2 regions of the Streptomyces sp. NPDC127092 genome follow, and region 2 is predicted to be linked to the other one. Evidence: riboswitches for the same ligand, from Rfam matches in the RefSeq annotation. Region 2 holds a riboswitch; the other holds the start of a gene.
The links. A riboswitch is a leader RNA that binds a small molecule or an ion and turns the genes downstream of it on or off. The one in region 2 is predicted to bind glycine.

Region 1: it holds a riboswitch for glycine, as region 2 does, so the genes downstream of both, gcvT (glycine cleavage system aminomethyltransferase GcvT) here and gcvP (aminomethyl-transferring glycine dehydrogenase) in region 2, are expected to answer to the same signal.

The regions. Positions count from the first base shown of each region.
Region 1 covers NZ_JBHXFE010000031.1:82,760-100,729, reverse strand. The annotation lists gene ACFWJO_RS24765 (ABC transporter substrate-binding protein) at 1-1,141, opposite strand, end outside; gene ACFWJO_RS24760 (enhanced serine sensitivity protein SseB C-terminal domain-containing protein) at 1,368-2,159, opposite strand; gene ACFWJO_RS24755 (enhanced serine sensitivity protein SseB) at 2,273-3,010, opposite strand; gene ACFWJO_RS24750 (AAA family ATPase) at 3,152-3,844, opposite strand; glycine riboswitch at 3,997-4,108, shown strand; gene gcvT (glycine cleavage system aminomethyltransferase GcvT) at 4,280-5,404, shown strand; gene gcvH (glycine cleavage system protein GcvH) at 5,528-5,911, shown strand; gene glyA (serine hydroxymethyltransferase) at 5,936-7,192, shown strand; gene ACFWJO_RS24730 (L-serine ammonia-lyase) at 7,373-8,758, shown strand; gene ACFWJO_RS24725 (hypothetical protein) at 8,795-9,436, opposite strand; gene ACFWJO_RS24720 (hypothetical protein) at 9,433-10,839, opposite strand; gene ACFWJO_RS24715 (copper resistance D family protein) at 10,956-11,867, opposite strand; gene ACFWJO_RS24710 (EF-hand domain-containing protein) at 11,967-12,182, opposite strand; gene ACFWJO_RS24705 (GNAT family N-acetyltransferase) at 12,256-12,894, shown strand; gene ACFWJO_RS24700 (hypothetical protein) at 13,107-14,318, opposite strand; gene ACFWJO_RS24695 (polysaccharide deacetylase family protein) at 14,318-15,079, opposite strand; gene ACFWJO_RS24690 (ATP-binding protein) at 15,506-16,021, opposite strand; gene ACFWJO_RS24685 (enoyl-CoA hydratase/isomerase family protein) at 16,152-16,919, opposite strand; gene ACFWJO_RS24680 (Ig-like domain-containing protein) at 17,006-17,970, opposite strand, start outside.
Region 2 covers NZ_JBHXFE010000049.1:1,560-14,474, reverse strand. The annotation lists gene ACFWJO_RS31215 (DUF5999 family protein) at 1-163, shown strand, start outside; gene gcvP (aminomethyl-transferring glycine dehydrogenase) at 248-3,133, opposite strand; glycine riboswitch at 3,312-3,410, opposite strand; gene ACFWJO_RS31205 (PRC-barrel domain-containing protein) at 3,474-3,899, shown strand; gene ACFWJO_RS31200 (DNA polymerase IV) at 3,933-5,348, opposite strand; gene ACFWJO_RS31195 (MerR family transcriptional regulator) at 5,430-6,062, opposite strand; gene ACFWJO_RS31190 (bifunctional nuclease family protein) at 6,264-6,737, opposite strand; gene ACFWJO_RS31185 (MerR family transcriptional regulator) at 6,802-7,548, opposite strand; gene ACFWJO_RS31180 (FHA domain-containing protein) at 7,577-8,539, opposite strand; gene ACFWJO_RS31175 (DUF881 domain-containing protein) at 8,601-9,413, opposite strand; gene ACFWJO_RS31170 (small basic family protein) at 9,653-9,985, opposite strand; gene ACFWJO_RS31165 (DUF881 domain-containing protein) at 9,982-10,911, opposite strand; gene ACFWJO_RS31160 (sugar phosphate nucleotidyltransferase) at 11,023-12,915, opposite strand, start outside.

The DNA of each region.
Region 1 (17,970 bases), on a different contig from region 2:
TGTCGAAGGGGTACTTCTTCACGTTCTCGGACCAGCCGGCGACCGTGTCGGGCATGAACTGGGTCGCGACCTTGCCGCCCGCGGGCAGCTGGGTCTTGACGATGTTCTCGCGGTCGACGGCGTGCGCGATGGCCTGGCGGACCTCAGGCTTCTGCAGCGCCGGGTTCTTCGTCTGCGTCATGCCGAGGTAGAGCAGGTTGAAGACGTCACGGGTCGGCACCTTGAAGCCGGCGCTCTCGAGCGTCTTGATGTCGGCCGGGGCAACGAGGTCGTAACCGTCGATGTCCCCCGCCTGCAGCGCCTGCCTACGAGTTTCCTCGGTGTCGATCGTCCTGAAGACCAGGTTCTTCACCTTGGCCTTGTCGCCCCAGTAGTCGTCGAAGCGGGTCAGGCTGACTTCCTTGTTGCCCTTGTTCCACTTCGTGATCTTGTACGGGCCGGTGCCGGCGACCGTGCCGGCCTCCTGGCTGTACTTGGGGTACGTGATGGCGTCGCCCTTGGCGCTCGCCTCCTGCTTCTCGTACTCCTTGATCGCCTTCGGCGAGTGGATCGCGAGCGCCTGGAGCGAGAAGCCGCCGGGCAGGTTGGCGGAGGGCTTGAGGACCTCGATGACCGCCGTGTTCTCGTCCTTCGCGGTGCAGGACTTGTAGTTCGGCGCGGGGGCTTCCTTGTCCTCGTTCTTCGCGAAGCCACCCATGATGTCCTGCCAGTAGGTGGAGATCGCGGAGGACTGGTAGGTGCCCTTCCAGTTGAACCAGTGGTCGTAGTTCGCGCAGACCGCGGCGGCGTTGAACGCCTCGCCGTCGTGGAACTTCACGCCCTTGCGCAGGTTGAACGTCCAGACCGTGCCCTCAGGGTTGCTGGACCACTTCTCGGCGAGACCGCCGACCAGCTTGCTGCCGCCGGACTCGTGCTCGAGCAGCGCCTCGAAGGCCTGCCGGGTGACGCGGAAGGTCTCGCCGTCGGCGGCGAGCGACGGGTCGAGGGAGGCCGGGTCACCGGGGGCACCGAAGACGAAGGTGTCCTTCGCTCCGTCCTTGCCCCCGTCCTTGCCCCGCTCGCTCGCGCAGCCGGTGGCGATGAGGCCGACCGCGAGGGCCGCCGTCAAAGCCCGGGCTGACCGGGACGTGAATATTCGCATGGGTCCACCCCTGGGTCGCCATGTGTGGTCGGTCTGACCGGCCGAACGCTACTGGCGAGTGACGCGGCAGAGAACAGTCCGCATAGCGGTGATATCAAGCTGAGACCCGGACAGTTGGCAAATCGGGCGGATGCGGGACATCGCAGCGTCGCCGTCCGAAAGCGGAGCCAAAAGCTCAGCTCGGCAAGGGATTTCGGGGAGGTTTCCGCGGCGTTTCCGCGGCGGCTCAGCGGTGGTGCGCGGGCGGGTAGCCGTATCCCGACTGGTGAGACGCGGCGCCCGGTGCGGCGGCGTGGGCGTCCCGGTCGTAGAACGGACGGGCGTGGGCGTACAGCCACATCGCGACCGGGTCGTACGTGTCGGACATGGCCACCGTGGAGACGGGCAGCCCGTCGGGGACGGCGGCGACCGTCTGGTGCATCATCGCCCGGACGGCCTCGACGGAGGCCGGCGAGGAGTCGTACAGGTCGAGGCCGATGGCGAGGTACGGGGAGCCGAGCGCGGGCTGCACCCAGGCGCGGCGCAGCGAGCGGACGGCCGGGGTGCGGTGGGCGTTCTGCGTGAGCAGCGCGTAGAACTGCGGGATCTCGACGGCGGGTTCGGACAGCCGCAGCGGTCCCGCGGGCATCCGGTCCAGGCCGGTGGCGATGCGGCGCAGGTCGGCCCACGGGATGCCGACACCGCCGCCGGGCGCGTGCGGATTCAGCCAGATGCCCCAGCGGTCGGGGAAGAGGGCGCGGGCGATCTCGATGCCGGTGACGAGCTCGTGGGCCCGGTTCCAGCCGGAGGCGGCGAGCTCCTGGGCGGAGGTGACGCACGGCGCGTAGCCGTAGCCGTCGACCTCCATGTTGCCGTACTGGGCGTCGGGCGAGCCGGGAGTGCCCTGCCAGAGCAGCATCCACACCTCGGAGCCGGCGAGGGCGTGCAGCAGCTGCTCGTAGGCGTCGTGACGCCCGGGTGCCACCTGGCGCAGCATGTGCTCGACCTGTCCGGTCGCGGCGGTGCCTGACGCGCTCACCGTGGGTCCCGCCCCTCTTTCGTACGGCTCGGCTCGTGGATCGGTTCGGCTCGGGGTTCAGCGTGGGTACTGCTGGAGGCCCGACTGGAAGTTCAGCTTAGACGGGGGGTCCGTCACACGGCGGCGCGCTGGAAGAAGGGGCGCACCTTGTCCAGCATCCAGTCGCCGACCGGGTCCTGGGCCACGTCGAGCAGGATCAGGTTGACCGGCCAGGCGACCTCGACGCGGCCGAGGGCCCGGCCGAGGGCGTCGAGCGGCGCGTTCCGGTCGGCCTCGGGGCCGGTGAGCTGGACGCCGACGAAGAGGGCGGGTTCGGTGCCCTCGACGCTGGCGAGGGCACGCCGGGCGGAGTGGACGACGCCGGTGGCCTCGAACTCGGCGGAGGCGGCGGCGAGGAAGTCGACCGGGTCGTCCTGCCAGTCGGGCTCGAAGAGGCGGACCCGGCCGCCGGTCGCCGGCCCGTCGAGGGCGGTGCGGCCGGCCCGGCAGAGCTCGGCCACGGCGGGCGGCGGGAGCGGGACGCCGACGGTGCCGCCGGGGTTCACGGCGATGCCGAGCTGCGGCGGCAGACCGCGGGCGAAGTCGCGGGCCGGGGCGACGGTGTACGACATGTGGGCGCCGACGCAGGCGAGGAACTGCTGCTCGGAGCTGAAGACGGGCACGTAGGCGCCGCCCTCGATCTCCATGGTGGGCAGGTCGAGGTCGGTGCTGTCGGGTCCGCCGCCGTTGGGCAGCGGCACCCAGATCGGGCTGCGGCCGAGGACCTCGACGAGACGGCCTCCGGCGGAGGGGTTGCCGAGGGAGGCGGCCAGTACTTCCTCGAGCTCATTGCCCGGCCACGTCACGTCCACGGTCCTCGTCGTCCCCTTTCCCGGCCCTTTCGCGGCCCTTTCCCGGCGCCCGGCGCGGATCCGCCGGACAGGCCGTATGCACCTTAATGGCGCTCCGGCGGCCCTGTGACCGGAAAGGACGCCCGAAGGGGCCGGAGTGGTTCACGCCACGTCGCGGAATCCGATCTTCCGCAGGGTGTCGGCGGCAGCGCGGTCGAGCAGGGTGACCGAGGCGCAGCCGGGTGGCAGCGCGCCCGCCTCGGCGGTCCGCACCAGTCGGCCCACCGCACGGCGGTGCCGGGCGAAGGCGTACGAGGAGACGCCGCGGCCGCGCTCCCGCTGGCCGGCCCGGGCGGTGTCGGGGTCGACGTCGAGCAGGATGAGGTGCAGTGCGACGCCGCGCCGGCGGGCCTCGCGGGCGAGCCAGCCGCGCACCCAGGACTGGGTGCCGCAGTCGTGGACGATCACCCCGGCGCCGGTGCGCAGGGCTCGGCGCAGGCCCGCGTAGTGGGCGATCCGGGCGAACGGACGGTAGACGGCGTACGGCAGGAAGCGGGGCAGCCGCTGCTCCCAGCGCTCCCGGGTGTGCTGGGAGTCGACGGCCCGGCCCTCGGCGGCCCGGCTCATCAGCGTGGACTTCCCGGCGCCGGGCAGCCCGGAGACGACCACGACGTCGCCCGCCGCGTACGTGAGCACGCGGGGGCTGCGGCCCTCGCGCTCGCGCAGGTCGCGCAGCAGCCGCGCGCGGCGCCGGGTGCGGGCGCGCTCGCGCGTGCGGGCCCGGGCGACCGCCCGCTGGGGCGGTATCCCGGTGTTCGTGGCCGCGGCCGCGACACCGGTGCGCTGGATCGTCATCGCTTCTCCCCCTGTCGGGTCTGCGGAGACCCTTGCCCACGAAGTGTAAAGAGACGGTAATGCGGCACAAGCGATTTGCCGCGCGGATCCGCCGTGCAATGATGAGCGCGCCACGCGCTCGCCCGAGCGCGCACAACCGCATACCGGCCGCTCGAATCCGCGCGGGAGAGTTCCGGTCGCCGGCGCAGTCGCGCCGCGTCGCCCGGGCGCCGAAGGAGCAAGTACCTCCCTTGAATCTCTCAGGCCCCGTACCGCGTGGATGAGGCAGATCTGAAAAGCGGGTCGCGCTGTCGCGTCCCCACCCAAGGTGCAAGCCGAACTCTCGGTGACGAGATGCTCTCGGTGAACCTCTCAGGTTCCATGACAGATGGGGAGGATCGTCCTCACCGTCTTGTCTGTCGTGCCCTGCACGCCCTGGGACCCGGGAGCCACCCGATGAGCACTGCCCCCCGTCTGACCGCCCTCGACGCGCTGCACCGTTCGCTGGGCGCGACCATGACCGACTTCGCGGGCTGGGACATGCCGCTGCGGTACGGCAGCGAGCGCGACGAGCACAACGCCGTCCGCACCAAGGCGGGCCTCTTCGACCTCTCCCACATGGGCGAGATCACCGTCACCGGCCCGCAGGCCGTTGACCTCCTGGACTACGCCCTGGTCGGCAACATCTCCACCGTGGGCAACGGCCGCGCCCGCTACACGATGATCTGCCAGGAGGACGGCGGCATCCTCGACGACCTGATCGTCTACCGCCTCGGCGAGACCGAGTACATGGTCGTCGCCAACGCCTCCAACGCCCAGGTCGTCCTCGACGCGCTCGTGGCCCGCTCCGAGGGCTTCGACGCCGAGGTCCGCGACGACCGCGACGCGTACGCGCTGATCGCCGTCCAGGGCCCCGAGTCCCCCAGCATCCTCAAGCAGCTCACCGACGCCGACCTGGACGGTCTGAAGTACTACGCGGGCCTCCCGGGCACCGTCGCCGGCGTCCCCGCCCTGATCGCCCGCACCGGCTACACGGGTGAGGACGGCTTCGAGCTGTTCCTGAAGCCGGAGCACGCCGAGGGCGTGTGGCAGGCGCTCACCGAGGCGGGCCAGGGCGTCGGCCTGATCCCCTGCGGCCTGTCCTGCCGCGACACGCTCCGCCTGGAGGCGGGCATGCCGCTGTACGGCCACGAGCTGACCACCGCGCTCACCCCCTTCGACGCCGGGCTCGGCCGGGTCGTGAAGTTCGAGAAGACCACGAACGAGGGCCGCTTCGTCGGCCGCGAGGCCCTGGAGAAGGCCGCCGAGCGCGCCGAGACCGCCCCGCCGCGCAAGCTGGTCGGCCTGGTCGCCGAGGGCCGCCGGGTGCCCCGCGCCGGCATGTCCGTGGTCGCGAACGGCGAGGTCGTCGGCGAGATCACCTCCGGCGCCCCGTCCCCGACCCTCGGCAAGCCGATCGCCATGGCGTACGTGGACGCGGCCTTCGCCGAGCCCGGCACGGAGGGCGTCGGCGTCGACATCCGCGGCGCGCACGAGCCGTACACGGTCGTGGCGCTGCCGTTCTACAAGCGCCAGAAGTGACCATGGGGCCGAGGCTCCTCAGGCACCGGACATGAGCCGGACGTGACGCATCCGTCTCAGTCCGTGTCTCACCCCGTAAGACCCACGTTCATCAGTACTCCCCCGATCCAGGAGAATCAGGTCATGAGCAACCCCCAGCAGCTGCGCTACAGCAAGGAGCACGAGTGGCTGTCGGCCGTCGAGGACGGCGTCGCCACGGTCGGCATCACCGAGCACGCGGCGAACGCGCTCGGCGACATCGTGTACGTCCAGCTCCCCGCGGTCGGTGACACCGTGACCGAGGGCGAGTCCTGTGGCGAGCTGGAGTCGACCAAGTCCGTCAGCGAGCTGTACGCCCCTGTGTCCGGCGAGGTCGTCGAGGCCAACCAGGACGTCGTGGACGACCCGGCGCTGGTGAACACCGCCCCGTTCGCGGGCGGCTGGCTGTTCAAGGTGCGCCTCTCCGACGAGAGCCAGGCCGACGCCCTGCTCAGCGCCGACGAGTACACCGCCTTCACCGCCGGCTAACCGAGACCCCCTAGGGATCGATTCATGTCGCTTCTGAACACCCCTCTCCACGAGCTGGACCCCGACGTCGCCGCCGCCGTCGACGCCGAGCTCCGCCGCCAGCAGTCCACCCTCGAGATGATCGCCTCGGAGAACTTCGCTCCGGTCGCGGTCATGGAGGCCCAGGGCTCGGTCCTCACCAACAAGTACGCCGAGGGCTACCCGGGCCGCCGCTACTACGGCGGCTGCGAGCACGTCGACGTGGCCGAGCAGATCGCGATCGACCGGATCAAGGACCTGTTCGGCGCCGAGTACGCCAACGTGCAGCCCCACTCCGGCGCCTCCGCCAACCAGGCCGCGCTGTTCGCGATCGCCCAGCCCGGCGACACGATCCTCGGCCTCGACCTGGCGCACGGCGGCCACCTCACCCACGGCATGCGCCTGAACTTCTCCGGCAAGCAGTTCAACGTGGTCGCGTACCACGTGGACGAGGCCGGTCTGGTGGACATGGCCGAGGTCGAGCGCCTCGCCAAGGAGCACCGCCCGAAGGTGATCATCGCCGGCTGGTCGGCGTACCCGCGTCAGCTGGACTTCGCCGAGTTCCGCCGGATCGCCGACGAGGTCGAGGCGTACCTGTGGGTCGACATGGCCCACTTCGCCGGCCTGGTCGCCGCCGGTCTGCACCCGAACCCGGTCGAGTACGCGGACGTGGTGACCTCCACCACGCACAAGACGCTCGGCGGCCCGCGCGGCGGCATCATCCTGGCGAAGAAGGAGTTCGCGAAGAAGCTGAACTCCTCGGTCTTCCCCGGCTTCCAGGGCGGCCCGCTGGAGCACGTGATCGCGGCCAAGGCCGTCTCCTTCAAGGTCGCCGCCTCGGAGGAGTTCAAGGAGCGCCAGCAGCGCACGCTGGACGGTGCCCGGATCATCGCCGAGCGCCTGGTCCAGGACGACGTCACGCAGCACGGCGTCTCCGTCCTGTCCGGCGGCACGGACGTCCACCTGCTCCTCGTCGACCTGCGCGACAGCGAGCTGGACGGCCAGCAGGCCGAGGACCGCCTCCACGAGGTGGGCATCACGGTCAACCGGAACGCCGTTCCGAACGACCCGCGCCCGCCGATGGTCACCTCCGGCCTGCGCATCGGCACGCCGGCCCTCGCCACCCGCGGCTTCCAGGCCGAGGACTTCCGCGAGGTCGCCGACATCATCGCCGAGACGCTGAAGCCCGGCTTCGACGCGCAGGCCCTGAAGGCCCGCGTGACCGCTCTGGCCGAGAAGCACCCGCTGTACCCCGGCCTGTAGTAATTTCGTACCCTTTAGTTCCAGGGTTCGTACGTACGAAAGCTCCGGGGCACCACGCACACTGGACGGTGAGTGTGGTGCCCCACCGCTTTGCGCCCCCTCAACGCCCCCGTACCGCTCTTCCTGCTTGTTCTGCACCACCCCGGCAGACAACGGCGTCTAGCCCCACAAGGAGTCCCCGTGGCCATCTCGGTCTTCGACCTGTTCTCGATCGGCATCGGTCCGTCGAGCTCCCACACGGTGGGCCCGATGCGCGCGGCCCGGATGTTCGCCCGCCGGCTGAAGAACGAGGGGCTGCTCGCCCACACGGCGGCGATACGGGCGGAGCTGTACGGCTCGCTCGGCGCCACCGGCCACGGCCACGGCACCCCGAAGGCGGTCCTGCTCGGCCTGGAGGGCCACTCGCCGCGCACGGTGGACGTGGAGACCGCCGACGACGAGTTCGAGCGGATCAAGGAGAGCGGCCGGATCAACCTGCTCGGCGCCCACGAGATCCCGTTCTCGTTCGACGACGACCTGATCCTGCACCGCCGCAAGGCACTGCCGTACCACGCCAACGGCATGACGGTCTTCGCGTACGACGCCGAGGGCGCGCTGGTCCTGGAGAAGACCTACTACTCGGTCGGCGGCGGCTTCGTCGTCGACGAGGACGCGGTCGCGGGCGAGAGCCCCATCATCCCGGACGACACGGTCCTGAAGTACCCCTTCCGCACGGGCGACGAGCTCCTCCGCCTCACCAAGGAGACGGGCCTGTCCATCTCCTCCCTGATGCTGGAGAACGAGAAGGCCTGGCGCACGGAGACGGAGATCCGCGAGGGCCTCCTGGAGATCTGGCGCGTGATGCAGGCCTGCGTCTCGCGCGGCATGTCCCGCGAGGGCATCCTGCCGGGCGGCCTGAAGGTCCGCCGCCGCGCCGCGACCTCGGCCCGCAAGCTGCGCTCCGAGGGCGACCCGGCCGCGCACGCGATGGAGTGGATCACTCTGTACGCGATGGCCGTGAACGAGGAGAACGCGGCGGGCGGCCGCGTGGTCACCGCCCCGACGAACGGTGCGGCGGGCATCATCCCGGCGGTCCTGCACTACTACATGAACTTCGCGGCCGGCGGGGCCTCCGAAGAGGAGAAGGAGGACGGCGTGGTCCGCTTCCTCCTCGCCGCCGGCGCGATCGGCATGCTCTTCAAGGAGAACGCCTCCATCTCCGGCGCCGAGGTCGGCTGCCAGGGCGAGGTCGGCTCCGCCTGCTCCATGGCGGCCGGCGCCCTCGCCGAGGTCCTGGGCGGCTCCCCCGAGCAGGTCGAAAACGCCGCCGAGATCGGCATGGAACACAACCTGGGCCTCACCTGCGACCCGGTCGGCGGCCTGGTCCAGATCCCGTGCATCGAGCGCAACGGCATGGCGGCGGTCAAGGCCGTCACGGCGGCGAAGATGTCGATGCGCGGCGACGGCAGCCACCTGGTCTCGCTCGACAAGGTCATCAAGACCATGAAGGAGACGGGCGCGGACATGAGCGTGAAGTACAAGGAGACGGCGCGGGGCGGCCTCGCGGTGAACATCATCGAGTGCTGACGCGCCCCGCCGCGGGCTGATCGCACCGCGGGCTGATCACATCGTCCCGACGCCCGGGATCGTCGGGGCCTCCTGGGGCCCCGGGGGTTCGTCCCGCAGCAGCGGCACCGGGCGGCGCAGGGCGAAGGCGCCGGGGAGGTCCAGGCGGCTGCCCCGGCGTTCGGCGATCGGGGTGCTCTGGACCGCGAGGCTCACGTCGACCGCGCAGTCTCCCGCCCTGACCGCGGTCAGACAGGCGTCGCGGACCACGCAGACCAGGCCGGAGATCCAGAGGACCAGGTTCAGCTCCACCTCGAGGGTGCCGAGCTTCGCGCCGTCCACGTAGAGGTCGACGTACGGCCGGTGCGTGGAGGTGATCTTGTGGCGGGCCAGGGCGACGACCTCCTCGCTGCCGGGCAGGTCCCGGGTGCGCCGGGCGGCGGACCGCAGGCCCGCGTGGCCGCGCCAGCCGCCGGCCACCAGGTCGAGCACGTCGAGGCCGAGGAAGTCGTCGACGACCGTCGCCAGCTCGTGCTCCACGGCCCGGTCGGCGGCGGGCGTCCTGCCGCGTACGGGAGCGAGCAGCGGGCCGGCCGTGCCGTGGGCGCGCAGCGGGCCTTCGAGGCCCTCGCCGGCGTCGAGCAGGAACGAGCGGACGGACGTAGGGGCCGCCACGGGCGGGATCACGGTCGCTGTCATCGCTCCTCCTCCGCGGAGCCGTCGCCCTCCAGGCGCTGGCGCCCGGGGTCCGCGTGCGGGTCGAGCCGGGTGGTGCGGGTCGGGGGATCGCCCGGCTGCCGGGTCTCGGTCAGCGCCGTGGCGCCGGTGGCGGGCCGCAGGGTGGCGCGTATGTGCTTGTGCACCCAGCGCGGGCCGCGGTGCAGCCGCCCGAAGTAGACGAGCGCGGCGGCGGCGAGGGCGAGCGCGGCACCGGAGGTGCCGCCGACGACCACACCGACGGGGGTACTGGACCCGCCCTCCGACCCACCGGACCCACCACCAGTATCGGTCCCACCGTTGTCGGTCCCACCGTTGTCGGTGCCGCCATTGTCGGTACCGCCGTTGTCCGTGCCACCGTTGTCGGTCCCGCCGTTGTCCGTTCCGCCGTTGTCGGTGCCACCGGTGTCCGTCCCGCCGTTGTCCGTTCCGCCGTTGTCCGTTCCGCCGTTGTCGGTTCCGCCACCCGTGGGCGTGACGGTGAACGGGGCTTCGGCGTACTGCTCCGGGTGGTCCACGCAGACCGCCCGGATCGTGTGCGCGCCTTCCGCCGCGTCGTCCGGCACCGTGATGTCCGCACCGAGGTCGCCCGAGCCGTCGACGGTCGCGGTGGCCAGCTGCTCGGAGCCGTCCCACAGCAGCTGGGCCTCCGTGCAGGTGAACCCGGTACCGGTCGCCGTTGCCGTCGCGCCGGCGACGTCCTGCTCGGGGGCGACGGTGAGGACGGGGTTCGCCTCCGTCGTCGTGCCCGTGACGACGAAGGGGGCCTCCGCCGAGACACCCGGGTAGCCGACGCAGACGGCCCGGATCCGGTGATCGCCCGGCTCGATGTCGTCCGCGAGCGTGATCTGCTCGCTGAAGGTGCCCGTCTCGGCACCCACATCGATGTGGTAGTCCAGCGCCCGCGTCTCGTCCACGTAGAGCTCGACGTCATCCGCGTAGCACATGCCGAAGCCCGAGCCCTCGACGCCGATGGTCGTTCCCGGCGGCCCTTCGGACCGGTCGAGCTGGAGCGCCGGGGTCTCGGACGACGGCGGCGTGCCCTCGCCGGTCACGGTGAAGGACGCCGAGCCGTAGTAGTAGTCACCGGTGTCGGGGTCCTCGTCGCACGTCGCCTCGATCGAGTGCTGCCCGGCCGGGGTGCCGTCCGGCACCGTGATGGAGCCGGAGATCTCGGGCACGTTCACCGTGCCCGGCTCGGCATGCCCGCCGTCGAAGGTGATCGTCACCTCGCCGCAGGCCTCGAAGCCCTGGCCGCCCACCGTCACGTCCGTCCCGGCCGGACCCGAATCCGGGGTCAGGTAGACGCCCGCGTTCAGCGGTTCGGCCGCCGCCGGTGGCGTGAAAGCGACCGGCCCCACGCTGATCGCCGCGCTCAGAAGCACCGCCGTCAGCATTCGACGCGCCAGTCGCAGGGCAGTGAACATGAGGGTGAGGAGGTGGGGGGTCGTCTCCTATTCTCCTCCGGCCTGCGGATCTTCGCTCGTCGGGAGCCCTCCGCTCACGGCAGCAGCCAGTGCGGGTCCGGTACCACCGTGAGGAGCGCCGAGACGACCATGACCGCCGCCAGTACGGACAGCTCGATCCGGGCCGGCGGCTGGGCGTCCTCGCCGCGGAGCATGCGGCGGCGGGCGGTGAGGGCGAGGAGGGCGGTCAGGCCGAAGAGGGCGAGTTTGACCAGGAGGACCCTGCCGTACGCGGTGGTGAACACGCCGTCGAGCGGGAGGCGGCGCAGGGTGGAGCAGGTGCCGGTGACGGCGAGGGCGGCGAAGACCCAGGCGGCCATCTTCGCGTAGCGCATCAGGACGTCCCGGGCGCCGCCGCGCAGCCGCATGGTGCGCAGCACGTACAGGAGGGTGCCGAACCAGAGCGACGCGGCCGTCAGGTGGACGACCGTGAGGGTGACGCCGATCGCCGGGGTGTACGCCTCCGGGTGGGCGCGCAGCGCCTCGGCGACGACGGCGGCGGCGAGCGGCCCGAGGGCGAGGGCGGGGCGTCTGGTGGCCGCGCAGACGGCGGCGAGCGCGAGGGCGTTGGCGGTGACGAGGAAGAGGCGGCCTTCGCGCAGCCCGTACACGGTGCTGAGCTTCAGTCCGCTGATCACGGCGAGGAGCACGAGGAGGCCCGCGGAGGCGGCGCAGCCGACGGCGGCGGCCGGGACGGACCAGCGGCGGGGCAGCGGGCCCTCTCCGGCGATCCGGACGCCGACGATCTCGCCGATCTGGACGGCGAGCGCGGCGACGACGAGGAGGCGCAGCAGGGTGGTGGTGCCGGCGGCGGGGATCTGCAGTTCGCCGGTGCCGGTCTGGGCGAGTGAGGCCCCGAGGAGGGCGACGGTGAGGACGGCGACTGCGGCGATTACGGCTGCCGTCAGGCGGCGGGTCGGGGTGCCGAAGGGGCCTGGGAGCGTCACCTCATGATCGTCACCGGGGGCCGGACGGGCGGCAACTCACGTACGTACGCTTGGTCGTACGGCGCCGCCCGTCCGCGCCCCGGACGGTGGGTTCCGGGGTCAGGCCTTGCTGAGGTGGGCCCAGAACTCGTCCCAGGAGAGGACGCCGTCGCCGTTGTCGTCGCGCTGCTTGATGAGCGCCTCGGCGACCGTCTCGGTCACGTTGAAGTCGCCCATCTCGGCCATGACGTGCTTGTACTCGGCGGCCGTGATGAAGCCGTCCCCGTCCACGTCGAACTTGTTGAATGCCGTACGTGCCGACTCGATGTCCGCCACTGTTTCCGCCCCTTCATGGTGCTTGATGTCGGGGGCCAGATTAGCGGGCGCCCCGGTGCCGGATGATGGGGGCATGAAGAGCGACGTGGCGGAGATACTGGCGGCCGCGGCGCGCGGGGAGTTCCCGCCGCCGGACGGCTCGACGACGATCGTGCCCCAGCCGAACGCCCGGGACGCGGGAGTGCTGTCGTTCACGGCGCACTCGGTGGTGTTCCTGGACGAGGACCCGGAGTGGATCCGGGCGGAGCTGGCGACGGCGTCGACGGATCCTCTGGTGGCGAGCATGACCCCGCGGTTCCACGCGGCGCTGATGGCCCGCACGGGCCGGCACGTGCACACGGTCGACCTGATGACGGTCGCGGACGCGCTGCCGGGCGAGCCGGCGGTCGAGCTCCGGGAGATCGAGGACCAGGAGCATCCGCGGGTGGCGCGCGCCCTGAAGTACCGCGACGACGTCCGGGTGTGGGCGGCGGACGGCGGCGTGCTGATCATGGGCCGGGGCGTGGCGGGCCGCATGGAGGTCGCGGTCGAGGTGGACGAGGACGTACGGCACCGGGGTCTGGGGCGGGCGCTCGCGACAGCGGCCCGCCACCTGACTCCGGACACCGTGGTGTGGGCCCAGAACACCCCGGGCAACGCCCGCAGCGTCCGCACCTTCCAGGCGGCGGGATACCGCCCGGTGGGCGCGGAGGTGCTGCTCGTCGCGGGCTGAGGCAGACGCGGTCTAGGTCGTTTCTTTCGGATCAGGGCCGGATAGGCCGCGGCGTCTGGTGCATGGGGTCTCCCCAGGCCCGCCAGGGCCGAGGGGAAGCATCGCAAGGCGCACCGGAGCGTCGCGATAGCGGAGCTATCGGGGCGTTTCGGCAACGCGGCGAGGTGCCGTGCCAGGCGTCGCGGACCCGGCCAAGATCCGGAAGAGACGGCCTAGCGGAAGATGCCCGTGTGGCCGAGTGAGTAGCGGCCCGGCTGCGGGTAGACCGCGAGGCCGTGCGGGCCGCTGCCGACCGGGATGCGGGCCAGCTGCTTCCCGCTCGTGGTGTCGATCGCGTAGACCTCGGAGTCGTAGCGTCCGGAGAGCCACAGCACCTTGCCGTCGGCGGAGACGCCGCCCATGTCGGGGGATCCGCCGTCGGGGAGCGGCCACTTCTTGGTGAGCTCGTTCCTGGTGAAGTCGAAGACGGAGATCGTGCCCTCGCCGCGGTTCGACACGTACATCTCCCTGGAGTCGCGGGAGACGTAGAGGCCGTGGCAGCCCTTGCCGGTGGGCAGCAGCCGCGGGGTGGTGAACTTCTCGCCGTCGAGGACCCACATGCCGTGGGCCATCATGTCGGCGATGTAGAAGGTCTTGCCGTCCGGTGAGATCTTCACGTCCTGCGGCATGGCGCCCTGGAAGGGCAGTTTCTGCTGGCCGACGACCTCCATCTTCTCGGTGTCGACCTTGAGCAGCTCGCCGGAGAACTCGCAGGAGACGACGAAGTAGCGCCCGTCGGCGGAGAAGTCGGCGTGGTTGACGCCGTAGCAGGAGACGGGGACGGTCTTCTTCCGGTCCATGGTGTGCGGGTCGCGGAAGACCAGCTCGCGGTCGAGCGAGGCCATGACGACGGCGTACTTCCCGTTCGGGGTGAAGTACAGGTTGTACGGGTCGTGGACCTCGACGGGCTTGCCGGCGACGCCGGTGGCCGGGTCGATCGGGGTGAGGGTGTGGCCACGGTTGTTGTTGACCCAGAGGGTCTTCAGGTCCCAGGAGGGGACGACGTGCTGCGGCTGGACGCCGACCGGGATGGTCTCGACGACCTTGTAGGTGGCGGGGTCGATGACGGAGACGGTGTTGGAGTTGGTGTTGGGGACGTAGACCCGGGACGGGAAGCCCCGTACCACCGGGGAGAGCTGGTTGGGGCGGTCGGCGGCGTAGACGTCGTCGGGCTCGAGCAGGGGCGGCATGCCGGGCAGCCCGGCGGGCGCCGCGGCCGGTTTCGGTACGGCGGGCACGGCGGCGGCCTTCTTGACGCCGCCGGCGGTGTCGGTGGCGGCCGGGCGGGGGCTGCCGCAGGCGGCGAGGCCGAGGGCGAGGAGCAGCGCGGCGGCGGCCAGGGTCTTCGTACGGCGGGGGTTCGTGCGGGTGGCGGGGGTCGGCATCACGTGAGCAGCTCCGTGGTGGTGACCGCGGAGAGGCCGCGGCGGTCGAGGTCGGCGAGGAGGAGGGGCAGCGCGGCGACGGTGTCGGGGTAGCCGAAGTGGAGGCTCACGACCGAGCCGTCGCGGATCGGTCCGGTCACGTTGGCGACGACGGTCTCGGGTCCCGGCGAGGTGAAGTCGAGGGAGTCGACGTCGTACGAGAGCACGTGCGGGTATCCGGCGCGGCGGGCGGCCCGCCGGACGGTCTCGGTGGCGTGCTGGGTGCGGGAGGGCCGGAACCAGGTGCCGATGGAGCCGGTGAGACGGCGCAGCCGGTGGGCGCAGCCCTCGATCTCGGCGTGCGCCTCGGCCTCGGTCATGGCGGTGATGTCGAGGTGGCGCTGGGTGTGGTTGCCGAGGTCGTGGCCGCCGTCGAGGATGCGGCGGGCCATGTCGGGGTGGCGGTCGAGCCACTCGCCGACGGCGAGGACGGTGACGTGGGCGCCGGCCCGCTCGGCGTGAGCGAGGATCGCGCGGGCGGTGGCGGGGTCGCCCTGGCCGTGGAAGGTGAGGGCGACCCGGGGCCGGTCGCGGGGGCCGTTGGCGATCTCGGCGGGCCGGCCGGGCCAGCGGCGGGGCGCGGGCGCGGCGACGGGTGCGGCGGGCGCGGGCTGCTGTCGCCGGGGCTCGGGGCGGGGCTCCGTGCCGCAGGCCGTGGCGAGGGCTCCCGCGAGGGCGCTGGCCGCGCCCGCCCGGAGGGCACCGCGGCGGTCGGTCGGCATCACGGGACCATTTAACGGCCGATACGCCCGAAAGATAACGATTGGGCCGATTCAGGACGTTTGCGGGTCGCGATCAGCCGTCCACCATGCGGACAGGGCGAGGAAACACGCGATGAACCCCATATTTATTCATGCTTTACAAGGTGGGTGCTGTAGGTCACCAACGATTCATCGGTAAACCGTCCGGCTTTGTCCGGATCTGCCCCGGTAGGGACTTTTGGCACCGAGGCCACCTGTCTGCCATAGTCGATGACACGACCCCCATTGACCCGGGCCAGGTCGTCGTAGCTGCCGCGGATACACCCCCCCATTCCGCGGCGCACCACACGAAAGCCCCCACGCGCCCCATCCCGGCGGACGGGGGCTTTCGTGCGTCCGCGCCCGACGACCACCCGCCGGCCCGGCCGGCGTGCGGCCGGCGGTCGCTCAGCGGTCGCTCACCCTCATCTCGAACCAGGTGGTCTTGCCGCGCGGCGCGAGGTCGACGCCCCAGCGGTCGGAGAGCTTGTCGACGAGGAAGAGGCCGCGCCCGCTCGTGTCGAGCTCGTGCACCGGCATCAGACAGGGCAGGCCGCGCGAGGGGTCCCGGACCTCGACGCGGATCCAGCCGCGGCGCCGCAGCATCCGCAGCGCGAAGACCCGGGCGCCGGTGTGCCGGACGGCGTTGCCGACCAACTCCGAGACGAGCAGCACCGCGTGCTCGGCGATCTGCGGGGTGAGCGCCCAATGGCGCAGGACCACCCACTGGGTGAGCCGGCGGGCGACCGCGGCGGACTCGGGACGGGACGGCAGCCGGGCGTCCTCCTCGGCCGGGTTCCCGTACAACCGCAGTGCCTCCGCGGCCTGTTCGTCCTCGGCGGCCGGTATCCACCGTGCGGCGGTCGCACCGCCACGCTGCCGCGGTTGATCCATACCCTCCAGGCCCGCCATGCCCCCCATCATGGCCGGGCGCGGCCCCGCGCGGGGCCGTTCCGGGGGATTCGCCCCCTCGGATCGGACAATTCCGCGGGACTGACTCTGGCATATGCCAAAGTCAGTCGGAACGCGGTCACGGTCGTTCGGATCCGGCCACTCAGACGAACTTGGCCTTGCCCGGGCCCTCTTCGACGAAGCTGCGCATGCCGCGCTCGCGGTCCTCGGTGGCGAACAGGCCCGCGAACCAGGTGCGCTCGATGGCGAGGCCGGTGTCGATGTCCGCCTCAAGACCCTGGTCGACGGCCTCCTTCGCGGCGCGCAGCGCGATCGCCGGACCCTGGGCGAGCTTGGCGGCCCAGGCGTGCGCCTGCTCGTAGACCTCGGCGGCGGGGACCACGCGGTCCACCAGGCCCAGCTGGAGCGCCTCGTCGGCCTTCACCATGCGGCCGGTGAAGATGAGGTCCTTGGCCCTGGAGGGGCCGATGAGACGGGAGAGCCGCTGGGTGCCGCCGGCGCCCGGGATGAGGCCGAGCAGGATCTCCGGCTGGCCCAGCTTGGCGTTGTCCGCGGCGATCCGGTAGTCGGCGCACAGCGCCAGCTCGCAGCCGCCGCCCAGGGCGTAGCCGGTGACGGCCGCGACGACCGGCTTCGGGATGCGGGCGATCGCGGTGAAGGAGTCCTGGAGCGCGCGGGACCGCCTGACCATGGCCGCGTGGTCCATGACCTGCATCTCCTTGATGTCCGCGCCGGCCGCGAACACCTTCTCGCCGCCGTACAGGATCACCGCCCGTACGTCGTCGCGGTCGGTCGCCTCCTGGGCCAGCTCGCGCAGCCGGTCCTGGGTGGCGATGTCGAGGGCGTTCATCGGGGGGCGGTCGAGGCGGATCGTGCCGACGCCTTCGGCGACTTCGAGGTTCACAGTCATGGTCCGAAGGTTAGCCGTCGTTAACGACAACGGACCCGGTGCCGTTGCTCACAGCACCGGGTCCCGTCACAGGGGTGGGAGGCCGCTTACGCCTTCCACTCCGACCAGGACATGTTCCAGCCGTTGAGGCCGTTGTCCGGCTGGATCTGCTTGTCCTTCGAGTTCTTCACGATGACGACGTCACCGATCAGCGAGCGGTCGTAGAACCAGGCTGCCGGCGTCGTGCTGTCGCCGGCGCCGCGCGCGTCCCGCAGACCGACGCAGCCGTGGCTGACGTTGGCCGAGCCGAACGTCGAGGCGGACGCCCAGTAGTTGCCGTGGACGAAGGTGCCCGAGGTGGACAGGCGCATCGCGTGCGGCACGTCCTTGATGTCGTACTCGCCGCCGAAGCCCACCGTGGCGCCGTTCATCCGGGTCACCTTGAACTTCTCGCTGATGACCATCTGGCCGTTGTACGTCGTCGTGGACGGCGCGCCCGCGGTGATCGGCAGGGTCTTGATGATCTTGCCGTCGCGCTCGATCTTCATCGTCTTGGCGCTCGCGTCCACCGTGGAGACCTGACGGCGCCCGATGGTGAAGGAGAAGGTCTTCTTCTGCGTGCCGTAGACGCCCGGGCGGCCCTCGACGCCGTCCAGGTTGAGCTGCACGGTCACCTTGGTGCCCGCGGCCCAGTACTCCTCCGGCCGGAAGTCGAGACGGTCGTTGCCGAACCAGTGGCCCTCGATCTCCACCGCCGGCTCGGCCGTGACCTTGATGGCGCGCTCGACGGCCTCCGGGTCGGTGATGCCACGGGTGAAGTTGATCGAGACCGGCATGCCGACGCCGACGGTCTGGCCGTTCTCCGGCGTGTAGTGGCCGATGAAGGTGTTCTTCGGCGTGAGCGTCGAGAAGGTGGTGTCCTTCGCCGACTCGCGGCCCTCGGCGTCCTGGGCGACCGCGTGCACCTTGTACTGGGTGCTCGCGGACAGGTGCCCGACCGGCTCCCAGCTGCTGCCGTCGGCCGCGAGCTTGCCCTCGACCTTGTGACCCTCGCTGTCGGCGACCGTCACCG
Region 2 (12,915 bases):
CCGGGAGGCCGCCCGCCCTGTGGCGCACCACCCGGAACAGGGCTGGAGCCTGCTGTGCAACGGCGTCCTCCTCTTCGAGGACACCGGTGAGCTGCTGCCGGACGGGCAGATCATCGCCCCGCACCGCCCGCTGACGGCGTCCGGAGTGACGACGGCGGCCTGACGGCCGTCCGACCGCCCCGTACGGGGACGGGAAAAGCCGAGGGCCGGCCCGGAGACACGCTCCGAACCGGCCCTCTCGTCATGCTCAGTTGTCGTACTCGTCCAGCGGCGGGCAGGAGCAGACCAGGTTGCGGTCGCCGAACGCCCCGTCGATCCGGCGGACCGGCGGCCAGTACTTGTCCGCGGCCGAGACGCCGGCCGGGAACACCGCCTCCTCGCGGGTGTACGCGTGGTTCCACTCGCCGCCGAGCGCCGCCGCGGTGTGCGGGGCGTTGCGCAGCGGGTTGTCCTCGGCCGGCCACTCGCCGGAGCCGACCTTCTCGATCTCGGCCCGGATCGCGATCATCGTGTCGCAGAAGCGGTCGATCTCGGTGAGGTCCTCGGACTCGGTGGGCTCGATCATCAGCGTGCCGGCCACCGGGAACGACATGGTCGGCGCGTGGAAGCCGTAGTCGATCAGACGCTTGGCGATGTCGTCGACGCTGACGCCGGTGCTCTTCGACAGCGGGCGCAGGTCGATGATGCACTCGTGCGCGACCAGTCCGGCCGGACCGGTGTAGAGCACCGGGTAGTGCGGCTCCAGGCGCTTGGCGATGTAGTTCGCCGCGAGCACCGCGACCTGGGTGGCGCGCTTGAGGCCCTCGCCGCCCATCAGGCGGACGTACGACCAGGAGATGGGCAGGATGCCCGCGGAGCCCCACGGAGCGGCGGAGATCGGGCCGACGCCGGTCTCCGGGCCCGCGGTGGGCTGCAGCGGGTGGTTCGGCAGGTACGGCGCGAGGTGCGCGCGCACCGCGACCGGACCGACGCCCGGGCCGCCGCCGCCGTGCGGGATGCAGAAGGTCTTGTGCAGGTTCAGGTGCGAGACGTCGCCGCCGAAGTGACCCGGCTTGGCCAGGCCGACCAGGGCGTTGAGGTTGGCGCCGTCGACGTACACCTGGCCGCCGGCCTCGTGCACCAGGCCGCAGATCTCGGAGACGTGCTCCTCGAACACACCGTGCGTGGACGGGTAGGTGATCATCAGCACGGCGAGCTCGTCGCGGTGCTGCTCGATCTTGGCGCGCAGGTCCTCGACGTCGACCTCGCCGTCCTCAGCGGTCTTCACGACGACGACCTTCATGCCGGCCATCACCGCGGAGGCGGCGTTGGTGCCGTGCGCGGAGGACGGGATGAGGCAGACCGTGCGCTGGGTGTCGCCGTTCGCGCGGTGGTAGGCGCGGACCGCGAGCAGACCGGCCAGCTCGCCCTGCGAGCCGGCGTTCGGCTGGATCGACACCTTGTCGTAGCCGGTGGCCTCGGCCAGGCGCTCCTCGAGCTCGGTGATGAGCGTGAGGTAGCCCTGCGCCTGCTCGACCGGGGCGAAGGGGTGGATCTGGCCGAACTCGGGCCAGGTCACCGGCTCCATCTCGGTGGTCGCGTTCAGCTTCATGGTGCAGGAGCCGAGCGGGATCATGCCGCGGTCGAGCGCGTAGTCGCGGTCGGCCAGCTTGCGCAGGTAGCGCAGCATCGCGGTCTCGGAGCGGTGCGCGTGGAACACCGGGTGGGTCAGGTACGCGTCGGTGCGCAGCGCGTCGGCCGGCAGCGCGTCCTCGGTGACGGCGTCCAGGGCCTCGGTGTCGGCCTCGACGCCGAAGGCGGCCCAGACGGCGGCGAGGTTCGCCCGCGTGGTGGTCTCGTCGCAGGACACGGAGACCCGGTCGGCGTCGACGCGGTACAGGTTCACGCCGCCCTCGCGGGCGGCGGCGACGACGGCGTCGGCGCGGCCCGGGACACGGGCGGTGAGGGTGTCGAAGAACGCGCCCTGGGTGAGCTCGACGCCTCCGGCCCGCAGACCGGCCGCCAGGATCGCGGCGTAGCGGTGGGTGCGCCGGGCGATGCCCTTGAGGCCCTCGGGGCCGTGGTAGACGGCGTACATGCCGGCCATCACGGCGAGCAGGACCTGCGCCGTACAGATGTTGCTGGTGGCCTTCTCGCGGCGGATGTGCTGCTCGCGGGTCTGCAGGGCCAGACGGTAGGCCTTGTTGCCGTCGGCGTCGACGGAGACGCCGACGAGGCGGCCGGGCAGCGAGCGCGCGTGCTTGTCCTGGACGGCCATGTAGCCGGCGTGCGGACCGCCGAAGCCCATCGGGACGCCGAAGCGCTGGGTGGTGCCGACGGCGATGTCCGCGCCGAGCGAGCCGGGCGAGGCCAGCAGCGTCAGGGCGAGCAGGTCGGCGGCCACGGTGACGATCGCGCCGAGCTCGTGGGCCTGGTCGATGACCGGCTTGATGTCACGGATGGCACCGGAGGCACCCGGGTACTGGATCAGGACGCCGAAGACACCGCGCTCGGCGATCTCGGCCGGGATGCCGGCGGACAGGTCGGCGACGACGACCTCGACGCCGGTGGGCTCGGCGCGGGTCTCGATGACGGCGATGGTCTGCGGCAGGGCGTCCGCGTCGACCAGGAAGACGCCGTTCTTGACCTTGCCGACCCGGCGGGACAGCGCCATCGCCTCGGCGGCGGCGGTGCCCTCGTCGAGCAGCGAGGCGCCGGAGGTGGGCAGACCGGTGAGGTCGGCGACCACGGTCTGGAAGTTGAGCAGGGCCTCCAGACGGCCCTGCGAGATCTCCGGCTGGTACGGCGTGTACGCCGTGTACCAGGCCGGGTTCTCCATGACGTTGCGCAGGATGACCGGCGGGGTGAAGGTCCCGTAGTAGCCCAGACCGATCATCGGGGCGAGGACCTGGTTGCGGTCGGCGAGGGAGCGCAGCTCGGCCAGCACCTCGGCCTCGGTGCGGGCCCCCGGCAGGGCCAGGGCCTCGGCGTTCTTGATGACGTCCGGCACGGCGGCGGCCGTGAGCTCGTCGAGGGAGCCGTAACCGACCTGGGCGAGCATCTTGGCCCGCGCCTCGGCGTCGGGCCCGATGTGCCGCTGCTCGAAGGGGATTCCCTGCTCGAGCTCGGAGAGCGGAATGCGGTTGGCGGTCATGTACGGGGGCCTCCTGGTCGTCACGACCTGCGAGGGGCACCTCGGCGCGGGTGCCCGGACGGCCTCCCCCTCTGTCATCTCAACCTGAGAGCTTCACCGGCGTGCCCTGCGGGCAGGCCGGCTTTCACCGTCGGTGAGAGCGGATGCCGTCGACGCCCGCCCTGCTTTCCAGAGTGACCTCGTCCGCGCGGTACGGGTGCCTGAGAGATTCCGGGGAGGATTTGCTCCTTCGGCGCCTCCGGAAGCCTTCTCCGGAGGACTCTCCCGCGCGGGGTCCACAGCCACAGCCAGCCTACCAGCGCCGTTCCTTCTCCCATCGCTCAAGTGGCCGACATCCCAGATGTGCACTTTCGTAGTGCTTGTAGAGCAGTTGCGACCAGTTGGAGGGACCGTGCAGACCGACATCGATCCGCGCAGCCTGATCGGCCGCAAGGCGTTCGACCGGAACGGACACAAGATCGGCACCGTGGACGAGGTGTACCTGGACGACGCGACGGGCGTCCCCGAATGGGCCGCCGTCCGCACCGGCCTGTTCAGCCGGGACGCGTTCGTCCCCCTGGAGCCGAGCGAGCTGGCGGGCGACGGCCTCCACGTCCCGTACGAGCGCGCGCTCATCAAGGACGCCCCCGACTTCGGCGTCGGCCGCCACCTCTCCCCCGAGCAGGAACTCCAGCTCTACCGCCACTACAGCCTCGCCCTGCCGCCCCCGCCCCAGGACACCGAGCCCCGCGACTTCGGCCGTCTGGCGGGCCAGGAGGAGTCCTGAAGCACCCTTCCCGCCCCGCGCGCCCCGGCGGGGCTACGCCGCCGCACCCGTCGCGCCGCCGGGGACCAGCGGCAGCGGGTCCGAGGGCTCGAGCTCGGGATCGTCGACCGGGAAGGTGCGCACCCGGCCGGGCGCCGAGGTCGGCTCCTCGAAGCGGACGGTGACCCGGCCGACGCCGCTGCCCTGCACCCAGCCGGGCCCGTACACGGCGTGCCGTACGTCGAGCCCGGGAGCCCAGCGCCGCTCGACCCGCTCCGTGGCCGTCACAGGCGCGGGCGCCACGGCCGAGGAGGCACCGACGCCCTCCTCGGCCCGCTCCGCGTCTCCCGCACCCTCCACGGCACCGGCCTCCGCCCGCACCTCCGCCTCCGCCTCCGCCTCCGCCTGGGCGAACAGGTCCTCCTGCGTGTAGTCCGCGAGCCCGCTGACCCCGACGCCGAGCAGCCGCACACCACCGGTCGTGTCCACCAGGTCCAGCAGCCGCGCCGCCGCCTCCCGCACCACCACCGGGTCGTCCGTCGGCCCCCGCAGCGTCTCGGACCTGGTCAGCGTCGAGAAGTCGTAACGCCGCACCTTCAGCACGATCGTCCGCCCCGAGTGCCCGGATCCCCGCAGCCGCGCCACACACCGCTCCGCGAGCCGCTCCACCTCCAGCCGGATCCGCAGCCGGTCGTGCAGGTCCACGTCGAAGGTGTCCTCCACGGACACCGACTTCGCGTCCCGCTCGGCCACCACGGGCCGGTCGTCGTACCCGAGGGCCATCAGGTACAGCGAGGCCCCGTGCGCCTTCCCGAGCAGCCGTACGAGCTCGTCCTCGCCGGCCTCCACCACCTCGGCCACCGTCGTGATCCCGGCCCGCCGCAGATGCTCCCCGGTCGCCGGCCCGACGCCCGGGATGATCCGCACCGAACGCGGCCCGAGCAGCTCCCGCTCCGTGCCCGGCTCGATCAGCACGAGCCCGTCCGGCTTGGCCTCCTCCGAGGCGATCTTCGCGAGCATCTTCGAGCCGGCCAGACCCACCGACCCGGTGAGACCGGTGGTGGCGAGGATGTCCCGCCGCAGCCGCTCCCCCGCCGCCCGCGCGCTCGCGCCGTCGTCGGCGACGCCCCCGGCCTCCAGGTCGACGAAGGCCTCGTCCAGGCTGAGCGGCTCGACGAGCGGCGAGAGCCGCCCGAGCAGTTCCATCACCTGGCCGCTGATCGCCCGGTAGAAGGCGAAGCGCGGCACGAGATAGGCCGCGTTCGGCGCGAGCCGCCGCGCCTGCGCCATCGGCATCGCCGAGTGCACGCCGAAGCGCCGTGCCTCGTACGACGCGGTCGCGACCACACCACGCGGCCCGAGCCCGCCCACGATCACGGGCTTTCCGCGCAGGCTGGGCTTCGACGCCTGCTCGGCGGCGGCGAAGAAGGCATCCATGTCGAGATGCAGGATCGTGGGCGCGGCTCTCACGGTTCCGATGCTGCCCCACACCACTGACAACCGGCCCGCACGCGCGTACGGACCGGTTCCGCCGGGCGCGGAGCCGCGGGGTCAGACGGCCCGGTCCCGGCGCCGCCGCGCCAGCTCGTCCGCCGGGTTGTGCCCGATCAGCGTCTCGCCGGTGTCCACGCGCTCGCCGTGGAGCTGCGACAGCGCCGCCTCCACGTCCCGCCAGACCACTCCCACGGCGATGCCGAAGACGCCCTGACCGCCCTGCAGCAGGTCGACCACCTCGTCCGGCGACGAGCACTCGTAGACCGTCGCGCCGTCACTCATCAGGGTCATCCGCTCCAGATCGCGGAATCCGCGGGCCCGCAGGTGCTGCACCGCCGCCCGGATGTTCTGCAGCGCGACCCCCGTGTCCAGGAAACGCTTGACGATCTTCAGAACGACGACGTCACGGAAGCTGTAGAGCCGCTGCGTGCCGGAACCGTAGGCGGGCCGCACGCTCGGCTCGACGAGGCCGGTGCGCGCCCAGTAGTCCAGCTGCCGGTACGTGATGCCGGCCGCCGCGCAGGCCGTGGGACCGCGGTAGCCGACGGTCTCCTGGGCCTCGCCCGGGGCCGCCGGGGGCGCGCCGGCGTCCGTACCGAGGTCGCCCACACTGCCGTGAAGCGGATACGGGCCCTTCTCCCCGGGGGCGCGCCCCAGGAAGCCCCCTGCCGTACCGTCGCCGCTGCTCATCACGCCGACCCTCCGTCCTTGACCTGCCCACACGAAGGTAGGCAGTCACTCGGGGTGCGTCAACGATCGCCACACTCGGCACGCCGAGTGATAATCACCCGAAGAGTGGTTTCCCGTGCCCCGTGTCGGGGAAAGGCTACTCGAATGCCTCGGGGCCGCTCCCCGGCCGCGGCCGGACGGGCCCCGGGCGAGTCCGGCGGACTACTGGTTGCTCGTCCCGAAGTCCTCGGGCGAGATCTGGTCGAGGAACTCGCGGAACTTCTCCACCTCGTCCTCCTGCTCGTCCGGAATCGCGATCCCCGCGTCGTCGAGCACCCCGTCGCTGCCGTAGATCGGCGTCCCGGTGCGCAGGGCGAGCGCTATCGCGTCGGACGGCCGGGCACTCACCTCGACACCGCTGGCGAAGACCAGCTCGGCGTAGAAGACGCCGTCGCGCAGGTCCGTGATGCGGACCTCGGTGAGCTCCTGCCCCACGGCCTCCAGCACGTCCTTGAAGAGGTCGTGCGTCAGCGGCCTGGCCGGGGCCATGCCCTGCTGGGCGAAGGCGATCGCGGTCGCCTCCCCCGGTCCGATCCAGATGGGGAGGTACCGGTCGCCTCCCACTTCACGCAGGAGCACGATCGGCTGGTTGGAGGGCATTTCCACCCGGACACCCACAACGTCGAGCTCGTTCACACAGCAACCCTAGGACGTGCCCGCCCGGTTTGGGTAGTCGGGCCGTCCGAAGGCCGTCCCCGGTTCACTGCAGCCGGAGCCCGAGAGCGGTCTGGACCAGTGCCGCGTGCAGGCGTACGGAGAGGCCCGCGAGCTCCTTCGCGGTGGCCTCCGCATGGGCCCTGGTCTGCGGATTGCGGTGCCGACGCAGCGGCGCGACGACCTGTTCGACGAGACCGGCCTCCCGGTCGGCGGCGGCCTTCACGGCCCGCAGGTGCCGGGGTTCCAGACCGAATCTCCCCAGATCCGCCACGAGCCTGGCGACGGTGACGGTCTCGGCGTCGTAGCCACCGCCCTCGGCCTGGGCGATCAGTCCGTACGACTCCCAGTCGGCCAGCTCGGCCTCGGTCACCTCGGCGGCGGCGAGCAGCTCCGCCCGGCCGACCCGCGCCGCGGTGGGACGCTCGGCCTCCCCGTCCCAGGCCCCGTCGAGCAGGTCGCGCGACGGACCCGCGGGCGAGGGCAGCCTGACCTGCTCACCCCGGGCCAGGGCGTCCAGGTGCTCGCGGATGACCTTGAGCGGGAGGTAGTGGTCCCGCTGCATCCGCAGGATCTGGGCGAGCCGCTCCACGTCCTGCGGACTGAACTTCCGGTACCCGGAGGCCGTGCGGCGGGGCTCGACGAGCCCTTCGGCCTCCAGGAACCGGATCTTGGAGATGGTCACTTCGGGAAACTCGTCGCGCAACTGGCTCAGCACCGTGCCGATGCTGACCAGTCGTTCGCCCGCGGCGGCGGTGCCGGGACCGGCACCGCCCGTCGGTGTACGCAGCATGGACCTTCCCTGAAGGTTCTCCGGGGCGTCACACGCCCCGCTGGCTCGCGAAGAACACGAGCCGGTACTTGCCGATCTGCACCTCGTCACCGTTGGAGAGCACGACCGAGTCGATCGGCTCGCGGTTGACGTAGGTGCCGTTGAGGCTGCCGACGTCCGACACCGTGAAGGTGCCGTCGGGCTGGCGCCGGAACTCCACATGACGGCGCGACACGGTCACGTCGTCCAGGAAGATGTCGCTCTGCGGGTGACGGCCGGCCGTGGTCAGCTCGCCGTCCAGCAGGAAGCGGCTGCCCGAGTTCGGACCGCGGCGCACGATCAGCAGCGCCGAGCCGGTCGGCAGGGCCTCCACCGCCGCCAGCGCCTCGGCCGAGAGCGCCGGGAGCGCGGTCTGGCCGGTGACCTCCGAGTCGTAGGCCTCGAGCCCCGAGATGGAGATCGTCGAGGTCGTCTCGGAAGCACGCTCCGGCGCGACTCCGCCACGCAGCGGCGTTCCGCAGTGGGAGCAGAAACGGCTGTCCGCCGTATTACGGTGACCGCACCTCGTACACACCGGCATGGACGCGTCCTCCTGCCGCGGCTGCCCCGCGGAGGTCTGGGTCGCGTACGGATCGGAGGCAAACCCTCCACCCGTACTTGAGGTTGATGGTTCTCCGAAACCTATGCGCCCGGCACCGGCAGGGTCAACAGAAGACGCGCCCTGTGTGCCCGGAATGTCTCCACCTTGGCCACCGACCTCGTCACGGAAGAGCGGGCGCTCGGCGCCCTGTTCCTCGCTCTGGGCGTGACGCGGCGCGCGATGCCTGGCGTCGCCGCCGTCCTCGCGTCCGCTCTTGCCGAACAACTTCGCAAACAACTTCACGGGCGATTCCCCTTGACCGAAACAGACCCGCCCGTGGGGCAGGACGAACCCTGACTGAACACACCTGCCGACCCGGACATCTTCACAACGTCCGTATCCACTCGACAGTTTCCACCACGCACCACCCATGTGGTGCGGCGACCCCCCGCAAGGTCATGCCCTTGCCGCGCGACCGTCATCGAGCCCCGCCTCACTGCGAGGACGACTGAGCGTAGTCAGGCCGCTTCGCAGGTCGCAAGGCGTCGACGACGATCTTCCCGGAACGCTCCACCCTGGCCGTGGCCTGCTCCTTCTCCAACGTCTGGACGATGCCGCCGGGGATGTTGAGCGCGGGCTCGAGATCCTCCGGCTTCCCGATGACCTTGAAGACGTACGGAGCGGCCACCTGCGTTCCATCGATCGACATGTCTCGTCCGCTGCCCGAGAAGTAGCTGTCGGCCACCACGCGCACGTCGTTGACCTGGATCGCCTCCGCGCCGGCCGCCCGCAGCTCCTGGATGGCGTCGAGCAGCATGTCCGACTCGACGGCACCGGCGGAGTCCGTGATCGTCAGCGTGATCCCGGGACCCTCGGCGGCCACCGTACCGGCCAGGATGCCGAGCTGCCGCTCCTTCTCCTGGGTCTGCTTGCGGGCCTCCTCGGCCTGGTCCGAGCTGGACTCCAGCTCGTTGCGCTGGCTCTCCAGACGGGTCTTCTCGTCCTCCAGGCGCTGGGTGCGGTCGTCGAGCTCGTCGAGGATCCGCACCAGGTCCTCCTGGCGGGCGCCGCGCAGCGCGCTGTTGTCGCTCGTCGACCGGACCTGGATGGCCAGACCGAGGCCGAGGACGAACAGCAGCAGGGCGACGACGAGTTGGGCCCGCGTCACCCGCGGCGGCCACAGACTGGCGGCCAGCCGCTGCCGCCCGGTCACCGACGGCTCGGACCGGGTCGCGGGCGCCGACGACGGCTGCGGCGCGGGCTGGGACGGGGGTACGGCCCCGGACGGAGGCTGGGACGGAGGCACGGGCCGCGGCTGGGGCTGCGGGCCAGGCTGCGGCTGCGGCTGGGCGCCCGGCTTCGGGCCCGGCTGGGATCCCGGCTGCGGTTGCCGGCCCGGCTGCGGTCGCGGCTGGGGCTGGGCGCCCGGGTGCGACTGCGGTCGCGGCTGCGGCGCGCCGGACTCGCCCGGCTCCCGCGCCGGCTGACCGTCCCGCCCGTTCGCGCTCGCGTTCTCGTTCTCGTGCTCGTTCTCGCTCATCGGCCTCACGCCCGGAACACGTGCCGACGGATGGCGGCGGCGTTCGAGAAGATCCGGATGCCCAGCACGACGACCACACCGGTCGACAACTGCGCACCGACGCCCAGCTTGTCACCGAGGAAGACGATCAGCGCCGCCACGACCACGTTCGACAGGAACGACACCACGAAGACCTTGTCGACGAAGATCCCGTCGAGCATGGCGCGCAGTCCGCCGAAGACCGCGTCGAGGGCGGCGACCACGGCGATCGGAAGATAGGGCTCGACCACCGCCGGAACCTCGGGCCGGACCAACAGTCCGACCACGACTCCCACGATCAGGCCCAGTACGGCGATCAAGATGTGCCCTTCCCTGTGTCGGCCGTGGCCTGCCCGGTGGCCTTCGCCGCCCCGGCTCCCCTCGGCTCTGCTGTACGTACGATCAGGCTCGACGCGGCCGGCAGACGCACGTCGCCCTCCGCCGAGATGCTCGTACGGATCCCGAAGTTCTCCTGCAGCGCGTGCAGGTACTGGCCGTCGGCGCTGTCCTGGAACGCCGTGCTCAGCCGCTGTCCGTCGCCGACGGCGAGGATCGTGTACGGCGGCACCAGCGGCCTGTTGTCGACCAGTATGGCGTCGCCCGCCGCCCGGATCGCCGACAGTGCCGTCAGCCGCTGACCGTTGATCGCGACCGCCTCGGCACCCGACTCCCACAGACCGTTCACGACCCGCTGCATGTCACGGTCGCGCACCCGCCCGGTGTCGGAGAAACCACTGCTCTCCCGCGGACCGCCGCCACCCGTGTCGGTGCCCTTGGCGTCGTCCACGACCAGCTTCACGCCGGGCCCGTGCACCGGGGTCGCCCCGGACAGCAGTGCCACCAGCTCCGCCTGGTCACCGCCGTGCTGCTCCAGCGCCTTGCGCTGCCGCTCGCCGACCTCGTCGCGGATCCGCTCGACGTCCCGCTCCAGCCCGTCCGCGGCCGAGGTCTCCGACTCGATCCGGTCGATCAGCTCCTGCCGCTCCTTGGCGACCACCGGCGCGGACACCCGCGCCTCGGCGGCACCCAGCGTCACGACGGCCGCCGCCAGCACCAGGCCCGCCGCGAGCCCGAGCTTGGCCCGAATCGTACGGGGCAGCCCACCGCCCTCGGCGGCGCGCCGGGCCGAGGCCTCCGCGTAACCGTCGTCCAGAGCGTGGTCGATCACGTTGTTCAGCAGCGACATGGACGCGTCCGGACGCGGAGGTGGCGTTCCTGTGCTCCGAACGGGGGGCTGCTGCGACATGCCGCACATCGTCGCACGTCGCACGCCCTACCGCCGAATGGCCCCACCGAAGAGCCGGGAGGTACCGACGCGTACCTCCCGGCCCGGACGCCTCGTCCGTCCGCCCCCGGCTCAGTGACCTGCGCTGTCGACGACGGCCGACCACTCGTCGAGCAGCGCCTGCGCGGAGCCGTCGTCCGGCCCCTCCGCCCACAGATGGGTGACGGCCTCCGCCGGGTCGGGCAGCACCATCACCCAGCGCCCGTCGGCCTCCACCACCCGCACACCGTCGGTGGTGTCCACGGACCGGTCACCGGCCGCCTCCACCACCCGGCGCATCACCAGGCCCTTCACCGCCCACGGGGTGGCGATGTCCCGCTTGAGCACGTGCGCGCGCGGGATCCGGGCGTCGATCTGGCTGAGCGTGAGCTGCGTACGGGCCACCAGACCGATGAGCCGTACGAACGACGCCGCACCGTCGAAGACGCTGCTGAACTCCGGCACGATGAACCCGCCACGGCCGTCACCGCCGAAGATCGTCGACTCCTCGCGGCCGACCCGGGTCAGGTCGTCCGGCGAGGTCGTCGTCCACTCCACCTGTGTGCCGTGGTACGCGGCGACCTGCTCGGCGATCCTCGTGGTCGTCACCGGCAGCGCGACCCGGCCCGACCGCCGCTCGGCCGCCACCAGGTCCAGCATCACCAGCAGCGCCCGGTCGTCCTCGATGATCCGGCCCCGCTCGTCGACCAGCGAAAGCCGCTCGCCGACGGGGTCGAAGCGCACCCCGAACGCGGCACGCGCCGAGGCGACGATCTCACCGAGCCGTACGAGACCGGCCCGCCGGCTCTCCGCCGACTCCGTGGGCCGCGACTCGTCGAGACCCGGGTTGATCGTCAGCGAATCCACCTGGAGCCGGCCGAGGAGACTCGGCAGCACGAGACCCGCGCTTCCGTTGGCGGCGTCCACGACCACCTTCAGGCCCGCCTCCGCGATGCCGGACGTGTCCACGTTCCGCAGCAGCGAGCCGGTGTACGAGTCGAACACGCTGGCCGGGAACGACAGGTCGCCGATCTCTCCGGGGAACGCCCGCCGGTACTCCTGGCGCGCGAACACCCGGTCGAGCTTGCGCTGGCCCGCCTGCGACAGGTCCGCGCCCCGCTCGTCGAAGAACATGATGTCCACGGAGTCCGGCGCACCCGGCGACGTGCGCACCATGATCCCGCCGGCCGAGCCGCGCGCCGTCTGCTGCCGCGCCACCGGCAGCGGCACGTTCTCCAGGTCGCGTACGTCGATGGCGGCGGCCTGCAAGGCCGAGATCACCGCCCGTTTCAGCGCCCGGGCACCACGGGAGTGGTCGCGCGCGGTCGTGACGGTCGCGCCCTTCTTCAGCGTGGTGGCGTACGCGCCGGCGAGCCGCACGGCCAGCTCGGGCGTGATCTCCACGTTGATGATGCCCGACACGCCACGGGCCCCGAAGAGGTGCGCCTGGCCGCGGGACTCCCAGATGACGGAGGTGTTGACGAAGGCGCCGGCCTCGATCGTCTTGAACGGGTAGACCCGGACGTTGCCCTGCACGATCGATTCCTCACCGATCAGGCACTCGTCCCCGATGACGGCCCCGTCCTCGATCCGGGCGGCCCGCATCACATCGGTGTTCTTGCCGACGACGCAGCCGCGCAGATTGCTCTGCTGCCCGATGTAGACGTTGTCGTGGATGACGGCCTTGTGCAGGAAGGCGCCGCTCTTGACGACGACGTTGGACCCGATCACGGTGTGCTCGCGCACCTCCGCGCCGGCCTCCACCTGGGCGTAGTCGCCGATGTACAGCGGCCCGCGCAGCACGGCGTCGGGGTGGACCTCGGCGCCTTCGGCGACCCACACGCCGGGCGAGATCTCGAAGCCGTCGATGTCGACCTCGACCTTGCCCTCCAGGACGTCCGCCTGGGCCTTCACGTAGCTCTCGTGGGTGCCCACGTCCTCCCAGTAGCCCTCGGCGACATAGCCGTAAATCGGCTTGCCTTCCTT